DNA from 3 places in the Sporomusa sphaeroides DSM 2875 genome. Region 2 is predicted to be linked to each of the others. Evidence: riboswitches for the same ligand, from Rfam matches in the RefSeq annotation. Region 2 holds a riboswitch; each other region holds the start of a gene.
The links. A riboswitch is a leader RNA that binds a small molecule or an ion and turns the genes downstream of it on or off. The one in region 2 is predicted to bind cobalamin.

Region 1 (3,280 bases), 1.9 Mb from region 2:
CAATCCCCTTCCTTTCTGTTATCCAAACAGGCCATTTAATTAAAATACATATCAAAGGCTCCGTAATAGCGATGGTCGCGATCACCGGTTGTTTTTTCCTCCAGATTTTGATACTGCAGGGACAGACGGATACCGTCCATCACCATATTCTGATAGCCAAGCATAAAACCTTTGTGTCCGTTTTGATCAACTTTTCCAAAACCGCCAAAATTTCCGTAATGGCCCGGCAAGGCATTCTTCTCAATATCCCGATAGATGATGGCAATGGCCTGATCATGCGGTACGCGGTTGTTTACAAGACCTTCATATGTATAAAAGCCTGTTTGACGTTTGCCGCTTACCCAGTTATACGACAATTGTGCCGCCCATGCGTTGGGTGAGCCCGGGGCATCGGATTTTGTATAGTTAAGCACGCTGGTAACACCTTTTTTCATTTCCCAGGAAAGGCCGGCATCTACATAATTGGCCGCCGGAGTACTGGTTTTGGGGCTGGTATCGGCAGCAATATAGCCTATATTGTATTCAAAGGATTTTTCCGGAGCAAAATTCAGGTTTACGCCCCGTACATGCGTATCTTTTTCCGGAACCACCCAATAGCCGTCCAGTCTGGTCTTGTCAAACTGATGCCTCAACGCAAAGCCGTCGGCATCTCCCTGCAGCGCCATGGCCATATAACGCCCAGTAGCCAGCGGCAGGCGTCCAGCCTGAAACTGATTAACGCCAAAAAAATCTTTTACTTGAATAAAACTACGGGTAAAGCGCATTTCATTGCTTGAGTTGCCGCTGCCGAATTTACCGCCGGCCTGAATGCGCGATTTATAGCTGACCCGGTCATTGAAGTCGGCGTTGATATGCAGTCGCTGCCGCCAATTATAGGCTTCGCTGCCGGCGTGTTCAACACTGTCCACATCCATGGCTTCAATTAAGGTCTCGCCGTCAATTGTAACCGATGTTTTCTTTGCTTTCGTCTCTTTTGCCGGCTGAACCGGTTCTTGCGGGAGATATTGCTTCGTTTGGGCCGTCCGAACGCCCAGTGTATTAAGTTCTACGGCAAATTCCTGTGCCAGCCGGTCAATCTTCGTCTTTTGCTGTGTGTCAGCCTGCTCATATTTACTCAGGGCATTTGCTAAAAACCGAGCCATTTCATAGCGGGTAGCTACTTTATTCTTGTCATATACAGCCGCATCATAGCCTACAATCAGCTTGTCCTGCACCAATGCATCAATTTCTGCATAAACCCAGTGATTTTGGGGAACGTCGGCATAGGAATTTCCCTCCGCCGATAGCCCTCCAAAACTGGTCAACAGCGTCAATGCAAGTCCCGCAATTATCTTTTTTTTCATGCTTTCCTTCCCTTCTTTTATTATGTATCCTCTATGAACCAAAACGAGTATGAACTGCTTTGGTATAGATCATAGCTTTGCTCCCCTCCCATTACAGCGGCGGGATCGCACCGGCGTTTAATCGTTTTCTCTATGAATCCTATTTGATTTTTAAGTTTTAAATTTTCCACCTAATTAAGAACTGTTCTCATTATAGTAATGGAGTTTCTATTTGTAAAACGAAATATGTCGATAATAATTATCGATATATTAAATACACTGTACAGAGAAATAACTTACATTTATCAATTACCAATATGACCTGCGCAATAAAACAGCCCTTTCCTTTATCAAAAAGGAAAGGGCTGTTAATCAGTAAACGGGTTATATAACTGCCGTTTTTAATCCCCTCCTTGTCGCTCGCAAGTTAAACGGTGATTGTCATACAGGCAGTTCTCCTGGCTTTGGATCATCACGCTGCCATACCTTCCCAGAAATCTTTGTTCCCAGTGGCATAATCATGGCTTTGCTCCCCATTACAGTGGCGGGACCGCACCGGCGTTTAACCGGTTTCTCTATTAAGTCGCAATAGCGACACCTGTTTAATCCTATTTAATTTTTAAGTTCTAAATTTTCTACGCAGAATTAATCCTATTATAAATAAAGGAGTTTCTATTTGTAAAACGAAATTTACCGATAATAGCTATCGATATTTTTAATATAGTCTATAAGGGGTAAACATAATGGATATTGAAGTTTTGAAAACGATGCAAATTTTAACACAAACAAAAAGCTTCTCAAAAACGGCGGAAATACAAAATATTGTCCAGTCAACAGTCAGCGCCCGTATAGCTGAGCTGGAAAAAACGTTGGGACAAAAACTGTTTACAAGGGATAATCAGCATGTGTCCCTGACGCAGAGCGGTCTCATGTTTCTTCCCTATGCCCAGCATATATTGGAAGACTTCGAGAACGGCAAAGCCCGATTAAATTCTGCAGCCTTCTTCGATGACCGATTAGTCATTGGTAATACATATTCTGCTTTGCCAAATCTCTTATTCCCGGTTTATCACGAATATCTGCGCTGCTTTCCCCGTATCTCGGTAAAAGCAGTCGCCGGCCATTCAACTGATATTCTGCAGTCTTTGGTAGATGGTGTCATTGATATCGCAATCGTTTATCAATTACCAAAAATTCGCCGGTTTACAACATTTTTATGTAACGAAGAGGATTTTGTTTTCGTTTGTCCGCCAGGTGATCCGCTTGCGAGCCAGGCAGAAATGCCGGTCAAAGACCTGGGGAAAATTAATTTGCTGTTTCACAACTGGGGTGGGGTTTTCAGCGATTGGATGGCTCAATTATTGCCTGGATCACGCTGGTTTCACGCCAACATCGGCAATCCGTCTTTTATCGTTTCCCTTGTTGAGGAAGGTACCGGTTCAGCCATCTTAACCCGCTCTACTGTCAAAAAAGCTTTAATTAGAAATTCTGTCGTTGAAATTCCTTTTGCTGGCTCACCTTTGCCGCCCCGCTGGCAGACATATATTGTGGTTCATCCCAAGCGTCTTACCCGGCAGCCTGTTCGTGACTGGCTTGACATAATGAGTAAGCATGATCTGACAGCAGTACCTATTTAATCCCTCTTCCTCTTTTGTTTGTGCACTTACGAACACAAAGCGGTATCAATATTATCCTACTTCTCGATAACCAGCATAAACATTGGGGTGGAATGGTTTACATTCTACCTACCGCCATAGTTTTTTATGTCGAATCATAAAAATGAAGGTCCAAACCGGATGCACATAATATGTACATGCATCCGGTTTGGACCTTCATGGCCTTCTTTGAGCAAATCATCAACTGCGGCAGCGGTCGGCGAGGCATTTGGCTGCATCGCTGTAACAGTTTGAATCATCAATGTTATTCCTACTTTAAACGTTGAGGCAATGAAGTTAGTG
Region 2 (3,280 bases):
GGCATGTTCATGGCCGCGGCCATGGCGCGGATAGTATTGATAATAGCCAAGATAATAATGGGTATCGCTTTCCACCACAGAATAGTACATGGCATGCGCCAGCGGGTAAAAGTACAGGTTGTACCAATTATTATTGAGCCGCCAGTCAAGGTCATAATTCACTAAGGTAAATACATTTTGCTTTGCTGCCAGGCCATCGCTGTGATCAGACTGGCAGACGACCGGCGCCCACTGCCTGACAATATCCGGCGCAGCTATCGCCGCAACCGGCTGTGCGAATAGCAAGGCAAGCAAAAGCATGATCCAGCATACGCTTTGTTTCATCGGTTCTCCTTGAAAAAACTATTGTGGCAAGTCGGTTACAAAGTTTTGTTATATAATGTGATTTCGTCAATGGCGTATACCTCCATATTCCAGGTACCGCCGCGGGGAGGTGACGCAATCATAACGTTTTGCCCGACAAAGGAGATCAGCTTGCCTGTCGCCAGAGCGGTTTCCAGCAGGCTTTGCAGCTTTTGCTCGGACGTTCTGACCACAATGGCTTTTCCGGGCGGCTCGCGAAGTTCAATAACCGCATAACAGCTATTGGAGGGCGCATAACAATTTATGAGCGTGACATGACCGGATAACTGAACCATTGGCGGCATCAAAGCAACGCCGGAAACAGGCTGATTCACCGTGGCGGCAGAATGAGTCTGGGTTAACGGCAGGTTCAACAACAGGATTAACAGGCCCAGGCTAATCGCCTTCAGCAGTATACGCATAACAGATATCACTCCCAAAGCTACAGGCTGTTTGCCGTATGCGAGAAACAGTGCCAACCGGAGGTACACCGGCAGCCTATTCCTGAACGTTGGCGGCCAAGAGGTCGTCACCGATAATTTTCGGGGTCAGCATAATCACCAGTTCGGTCTCAGTAACTTGCTTTTCGGTTGAGTGGAAAAGCTTTCCCACCAGCGGCAGCTGCCCTAGCACCGGAACCTTGAAGGTACTGCTGGTTTCCTGGCGTTGAATTAAGCCGCCCAGTACAATGGTTGCCCCGCTTTTAACCCTTAGGGTGGCGTCGGCCTGACGGGTGCGGATATTGGGGTTGCCGTTCTTGGTGGTATCGGTCTTGTTGCTCACTTCCGGCTGAATATGAGTAGTGATGAACCCATTTTTGTTCACCGTTGGGGTAACGCTTAATTTAATCCCCACCTCGACATAGATGACAGAAATAATGGGCATGCTGCCGGTGGTAGGCTGCGAACTTTCGACAGCCAGCTTGTCCCCGATAAGGATTTGCGCCCTTACCCCGTCTAAAGTAGCGATTCGCGGGCTTGCCAGCAGCCGGCCTTTTTTCTTTTCGACTAAATGGTTGATGATCCCCTGAAGATTTGTGCCATACCTGCCGGTAGTAATCCAGAATTTTGAATGGTCGTAAAGCCGTTCGGAAGGCAGCAGGGTCTTAGCCCCCCAGTCAACTCCGAGGTTGGATAAATCATCGCGGTTAATCTCCAGTACCTGCACTTCAAACATAACCTGCTGCGGCGGTGTATCAATTTTTGCCAACAGCTGCTCCACTTGTCTGTATATGTCGGGAGTGCTCATAATCACCAGGGTATTTCGCAGCGGATCGGTTTTAATGTCTTCTTCCGGAACCAGGACACTCAGCAGCGGTCTGGCCTGATCGACCTTTAGATAGTTGAGCTGTACCACCAGCGGTCCCTGAAGATCAGGTTCAGGTTCGGGCGCAGGCTGCAGGCCGGCTTCCGGCGCAGCGCCCGGTTCCAGACCGGAGGCGGTGGCAAGCCCTGCCTGGCCGGTAATCCCGGGGGTTGTTCCGGATTCATTTTCCGGCGAACCGCCAATGCTTACCGCAGCCTGCCGGTCAACAGCCATATCCGGCAGGACTGCCGGCGGTGCCGGGGAGGCCTGAGCAAGCCAGGGCAGCAGGAAGAGCAGCAGCAGGAAGGTGAAGAAGGTAGTACGATACCGGCGGCAATGGTACACTCGATTCACCGACTTTCAGTTAGTAGGAGTATGAGTTAATAAAAAGAAAGAAGCCTCCTGCGAATAACCGACAGGGGCTTCTTAGATTCCGGCAAACAGCCGGAACTACATGCAAAAAAAACATGCAGCCAAATCCCCTTCCCATCTCTCGCAGGTCAACGGTGATTGTTGTACAGGCAGTTCTCCTGGCTTAGGATCATCACTCCTCCAAACCTTCCCAAGACCATCGTCTCAGTGGCATATCATGGATTCGCTCCCCATTACAGTGGCGGGACCGCACCGGCTTTTAACCGGTTTCTCTATTATGTCCTTGCGGACACCTGTACCTGGAAATATTTATTTTTTATTTAGTTGTCTGTTTTCTAAATTTTATCATAAATGGATAACTTTGTCGAAAGTTTTTATCCTACTAAATTCGACAAAGTTCTTATGGAAACTTTGAGCAATACTGTGCCAGGTATTACTGCCGGCAAGTGGTGTCAGTTCTAATTATTCCGCACATAATTTTTGACAATTTCGTACATAGAGTCGGCGAAAGTCTTTACGGGAACAGGGGCGAACTTTGCGGTTTGCTGACGTTCTTCCAACACGGTTCCCTGTTCGCTGACCACTTTTATCCCGGTAACTGCATAGGTTTTATCCCTGGTCTTAAAGGCCATCCAGATTTCGCTGTAGGCAACTTTGTCCGCTGCTGTCAATTTTTCCTGATATTTGTCGTTTAAGCTGCCAATAAGTTTCGGATCGGTAAAGATGGTTTTGGTCAGGACATGAACCAGGTTGTTATCGGCTTCATCAACCTTAAGGGATTTATGGTCAAAGACAAACGTACCAATGTCATTGCTAAATACGTGCAGCCAACGCTGCCGCTCGATCTCCTCTTCACTGGGTTTAGGCCGGACGCTGATCTCCCAGTCCAGCGGCGGATTGGCAGGCGGTTCCTCCGCCTGCACGGAAACGGCCGCAAGCAGGAGCAGGCACACAGCAAGCAATATTCGTTTTTTCATATAAGGCTCCTTTCATCTGCCCTCAATATGACAACTATCCGTGTGGGCGATAACATTTACTTTTACATCATAAAAAGTACTTCCCTTCGCCTTATCTGTAAGTCTTTGGGATGTCAGCACATTGACCGAACGGTCGCCTACGGCATGCTCAAGCCACCACACGCCTTCGGTCACAACAACAGCTGCCGGTACTTTCGCGCTGGTTTTCAGCGTAAAAACCGCTTTGCCGCGTTCGTTCCAAGCGACAACAAGCTGACCGTCTTTTAAGCCTTTTTGAGCGGCAT
Region 3 (3,280 bases), 400 kb from region 2:
CGCGAGAACAAATCCCGCCCCATACGATCGGTGCCAAACCAGTGTTCGCTGCTCGGTGGTTTGTTGGCTGCAGTCAACACAGCCTGTCCCGGATCATGGGTAGCAATCTGCGGGGCAAACACCGCCACTGCCACGATGCCTAACACCAAGGCCAGAAATATGTAAAATTGACATCTGCTCCGCGCCATCGCCGGTTATACCCCTTTCCTGAGGCGTGGATCCAGAAAACTGTAAGAAACATCCACTGCCAAATTAACGATCATATAAATCAGGGCAATCCACAAGACATATCCCTGAATCAAGGGGTAGTCCATCGACGTAATGGCGTTGATGGCCAGGCTGCCCAGTGCCGGATAGGAAAAAATGACTTCAACAACCGCTGTGCCGCCAAGCAGTGAACCCAGGGACAGCCCCAGCAGCGTTAAGAGCGGCAGCATGGCATTGGGGATAACGTGCCGCCACAGCACAACTGTTTCCGATAATCCTCTAGCCAAAGCTCCATAGACATAGTCCTGACTCATTTCCTCCAATATAGCCGCGCGAACCTGACGCGCATATTTCCCTGCCATGGCAAAGGCCAGGGTAAAGGCTGGCAGAATCATCTTCTGCAAGCCCATGCCGGTGGAAACAACCGGCAGCAATTCCAGTTTAAGCGCCACAAAGTAAATGAGCAGCAGCCCCGCCCAGAAATTCGGCAAAGAAATGCCGGTGAAGGTAACCGCCCGGATAAAATAATCCAAAAACCGGTTTTGATGCAAGGCCGATAGCACTCCTGCCGGTACCGCCATCACCAGCATCATCACCAGGGACAAAAGCGCCAGCTGCAATGTGGGCAGAACCCGCACCGCCAGCATCTCGGACACCGGCTTGCCCTGAGAATAAGAAGTGCCAAAGTCTCCTTGCAGGCAGTTCATCAGCCAATGTCCATACTGCACCAGAAACGGGCGGTTCAGCCCCATTTGTTCCCGCATATCTTCCAGTATTTCTTCTGATGGAATATTGCCGGTAACGGCGAACATGGCCCGCACCGGATCTCCGGGCGCCAGATAAATGAGCAGAAAACTTAAAAAACTAATACCAAAAAGTACGATGACGATTTGAAAAAGCCGCTGCAACAATTGTCGCTTAAGAATACTCCATCACTCCTGTTCCTTCTGCAATCGGCGCCATCTGTCCAATAAAGCCCGATTGCACTTACGTAATAAATATAAAAGTCCTCCGCGTAAGCGGAAGACTTTGTCCACATATTGTCCCGTAAATAAAAATTCCTGACAATACGTCAGGAATTTCAATACGGCGCAGCCATATGCAAAAATCCCCTTCCCCATCGCTCGCGGGTTCCATGGATAGACAACAGCAGCTATCCATATTCGGTGATTGCTAAACAGGCAGTTCTTCTGGCTACGGTTCATCGCTTTGCCTCGCCTTCTCAGGATGTTGATCCTAATGGCATCATGGAGACAAAACTCACCGTTACAGCGGCGGGACCGCGCCGGACTCGAAGGATGCCAAGCATCCGTCTTCACCGGTCTTCCCTATTAAGCCCCGGAGGGCACCTGCTTCTACAATATACAATTGTAACCTATATTTACCGATTCACTGTATTGTCTATAAAAATAACATAAAAATACACTTTAGGCAATAACTTTATTTTTGCCTTACTTTCTCAAAAGCACTGTCCAAAATCAAGAATGGTTACTTATATTGGTTTGCTGCTAATTTTTGTTTGATACCTGATCTGTGGCTGTGATCTTGAAAATAACTGGTCTTAGCCCATCATTACAGCTGCAGATTGCCACTCCAGGCTTATCGATCCAATCACCATAATAAAAAATATCACTCCCATGTGCCAGGGCAAATACATATTGATACATGGCTTTCCAGGCTTCATCACATAGCCCTTCCGGTTTAGCGTAATCGCCATAATAGATATCGCCAACTTTATGCATTGGACATTTCCCCAGTCCCTTGCAGCCATAGGCTCTCGCTAATTCTTCATCAAATGTAGTTTTAATAACTTCAATTTTACACTTGTTCATGCATTCTGCTCCTTTACATTAAGTATAGCTATATCTTACAATGAAAAGGAAATAACTTGAAGTATGCACTTTTATGCCGCATACTGGTGAAAAGGTAAGTGATACTATGAGCATGAGAGAACAACGCCCAATCAACAGCTTGAAAGATACACCCTTTGGTTATACTTTATCAATGATCAGCGGCAAATGGAAAATGGTCATTTTGTATTGGCTGGCTGAAGCACAGCCAATTCGATATAATGAATTACAACGACTGATCGGTACAATTTCACATAAGACCCTGAGTGTACAACTGAAAGAATTAGAAAATGATGGCCTAATCACACGTGAAGAATATCCTCAGATTCCCCCAAAAGTTGAATACAGCTTATCTGAAAAGGGGCTATCACTTTATCCTTTGATGGAACTAATATGTCAATGGGGAGAAAAACATAAACCATAGATGATACTCTGCGGGTGCCTTTTGTTCTCCTCGAGATTTTTTCTGAGAAGCAAGTTAAGATTAAGATAAATCGAAAATGAGGAATACTATGAAAAGATATGCAAGTAAGCCCCAGAGGGACAGCGGCAAAATGCTATCGTAACTTGGGTGTTCGAGAAACCAAAATAACTTCTTACAGCCGCACACACTCACGCAGCCTTTTGGCAAACAAGCGGTTTACGGAATGTTATCCTTGATGCCGTCTTGCAAAATTTCCTCGTTTTGTGTACGCTTCATAGTAAGATGCCGACTCAGCACATTGCCCATATATTGCCTGGAACCTCTTTTCAAAGAAACGGCAGTTAGATTGCTCAGAAATGCGTGGATTTGGAATCGTTAATTCCTTCAATCATAATATTGAAATTACCTGTAAAGGGGACTCCAAAGGTAAAGTAGCCGCCATGTGTCCTCGGTTATAATTTGAAGCAGAAAGAGATAATAACCATGGACAATAAATCACAGAAGGGGATGAGTAGATGGTAAAGAATGCAATGACCGCGAAAGTTAATCTAGAAGAAATATTGAATGCTGCTACACATGGCGTGGGAACGATTTTTGCACTAATCGGACTTGGTGTGCTTACGGTATCAGTCTATAACAATGGAAGTATATGGCATTTACTAAGCGTTATCATCTATGGTACTTCTTTGGTGCTGTTGTACTTGTCATCAACACTTTATCACAGTTTTACTAATGAAAGAGCAAAATATATCCTGAAGATTTTTGATCATGCAGCTATTTATGTACTGATTGCCGGCAA

Region 1: linked by a shared signal. The riboswitch ahead of SPSPH_RS12555 (hypothetical protein) and the one ahead of SPSPH_RS03355 (type II secretion system protein GspD) in region 2 are both predicted to bind cobalamin.
Region 3: linked by a shared signal. The riboswitch ahead of nikB (nickel ABC transporter permease) and the one ahead of SPSPH_RS03355 (type II secretion system protein GspD) in region 2 are both predicted to bind cobalamin.

What each region holds. Positions count from the first base shown of each region.
Region 1 covers NZ_CP146991.1:2,659,782-2,663,061, forward strand. The annotation lists gene SPSPH_RS12555 (hypothetical protein) at 36-1,343, opposite strand; cobalamin riboswitch at 1,754-1,939, opposite strand; gene SPSPH_RS12560 (LysR family transcriptional regulator) at 2,066-2,959, shown strand; gene SPSPH_RS12565 (hypothetical protein) at 3,094-3,237, opposite strand; gene SPSPH_RS12570 (Fur family transcriptional regulator) at 3,249-3,280, opposite strand, start outside.
Region 2 covers NZ_CP146991.1:743,631-746,910, reverse strand. The annotation lists gene SPSPH_RS03365 (hypothetical protein) at 1-324, opposite strand, end outside; gene SPSPH_RS03360 (hypothetical protein) at 360-764, opposite strand; gene SPSPH_RS03355 (type II secretion system protein GspD) at 841-1,992, opposite strand; cobalamin riboswitch at 2,151-2,331, opposite strand; gene SPSPH_RS03350 (hypothetical protein) at 2,478-2,996, opposite strand; gene SPSPH_RS03345 (molybdopterin-dependent oxidoreductase) at 3,009-3,280, opposite strand, start outside.
Region 3 covers NZ_CP146991.1:342,887-346,166, reverse strand. The annotation lists gene nikC (nickel transporter permease) at 1-188, opposite strand, end outside; gene nikB (nickel ABC transporter permease) at 195-1,133, opposite strand; cobalamin riboswitch at 1,371-1,575, opposite strand; gene SPSPH_RS01490 (TIGR04076 family protein) at 1,716-2,039, opposite strand; gene SPSPH_RS01485 (winged helix-turn-helix transcriptional regulator) at 2,146-2,481, shown strand; gene trhA (PAQR family membrane homeostasis protein TrhA) at 2,997-3,280, shown strand, end outside.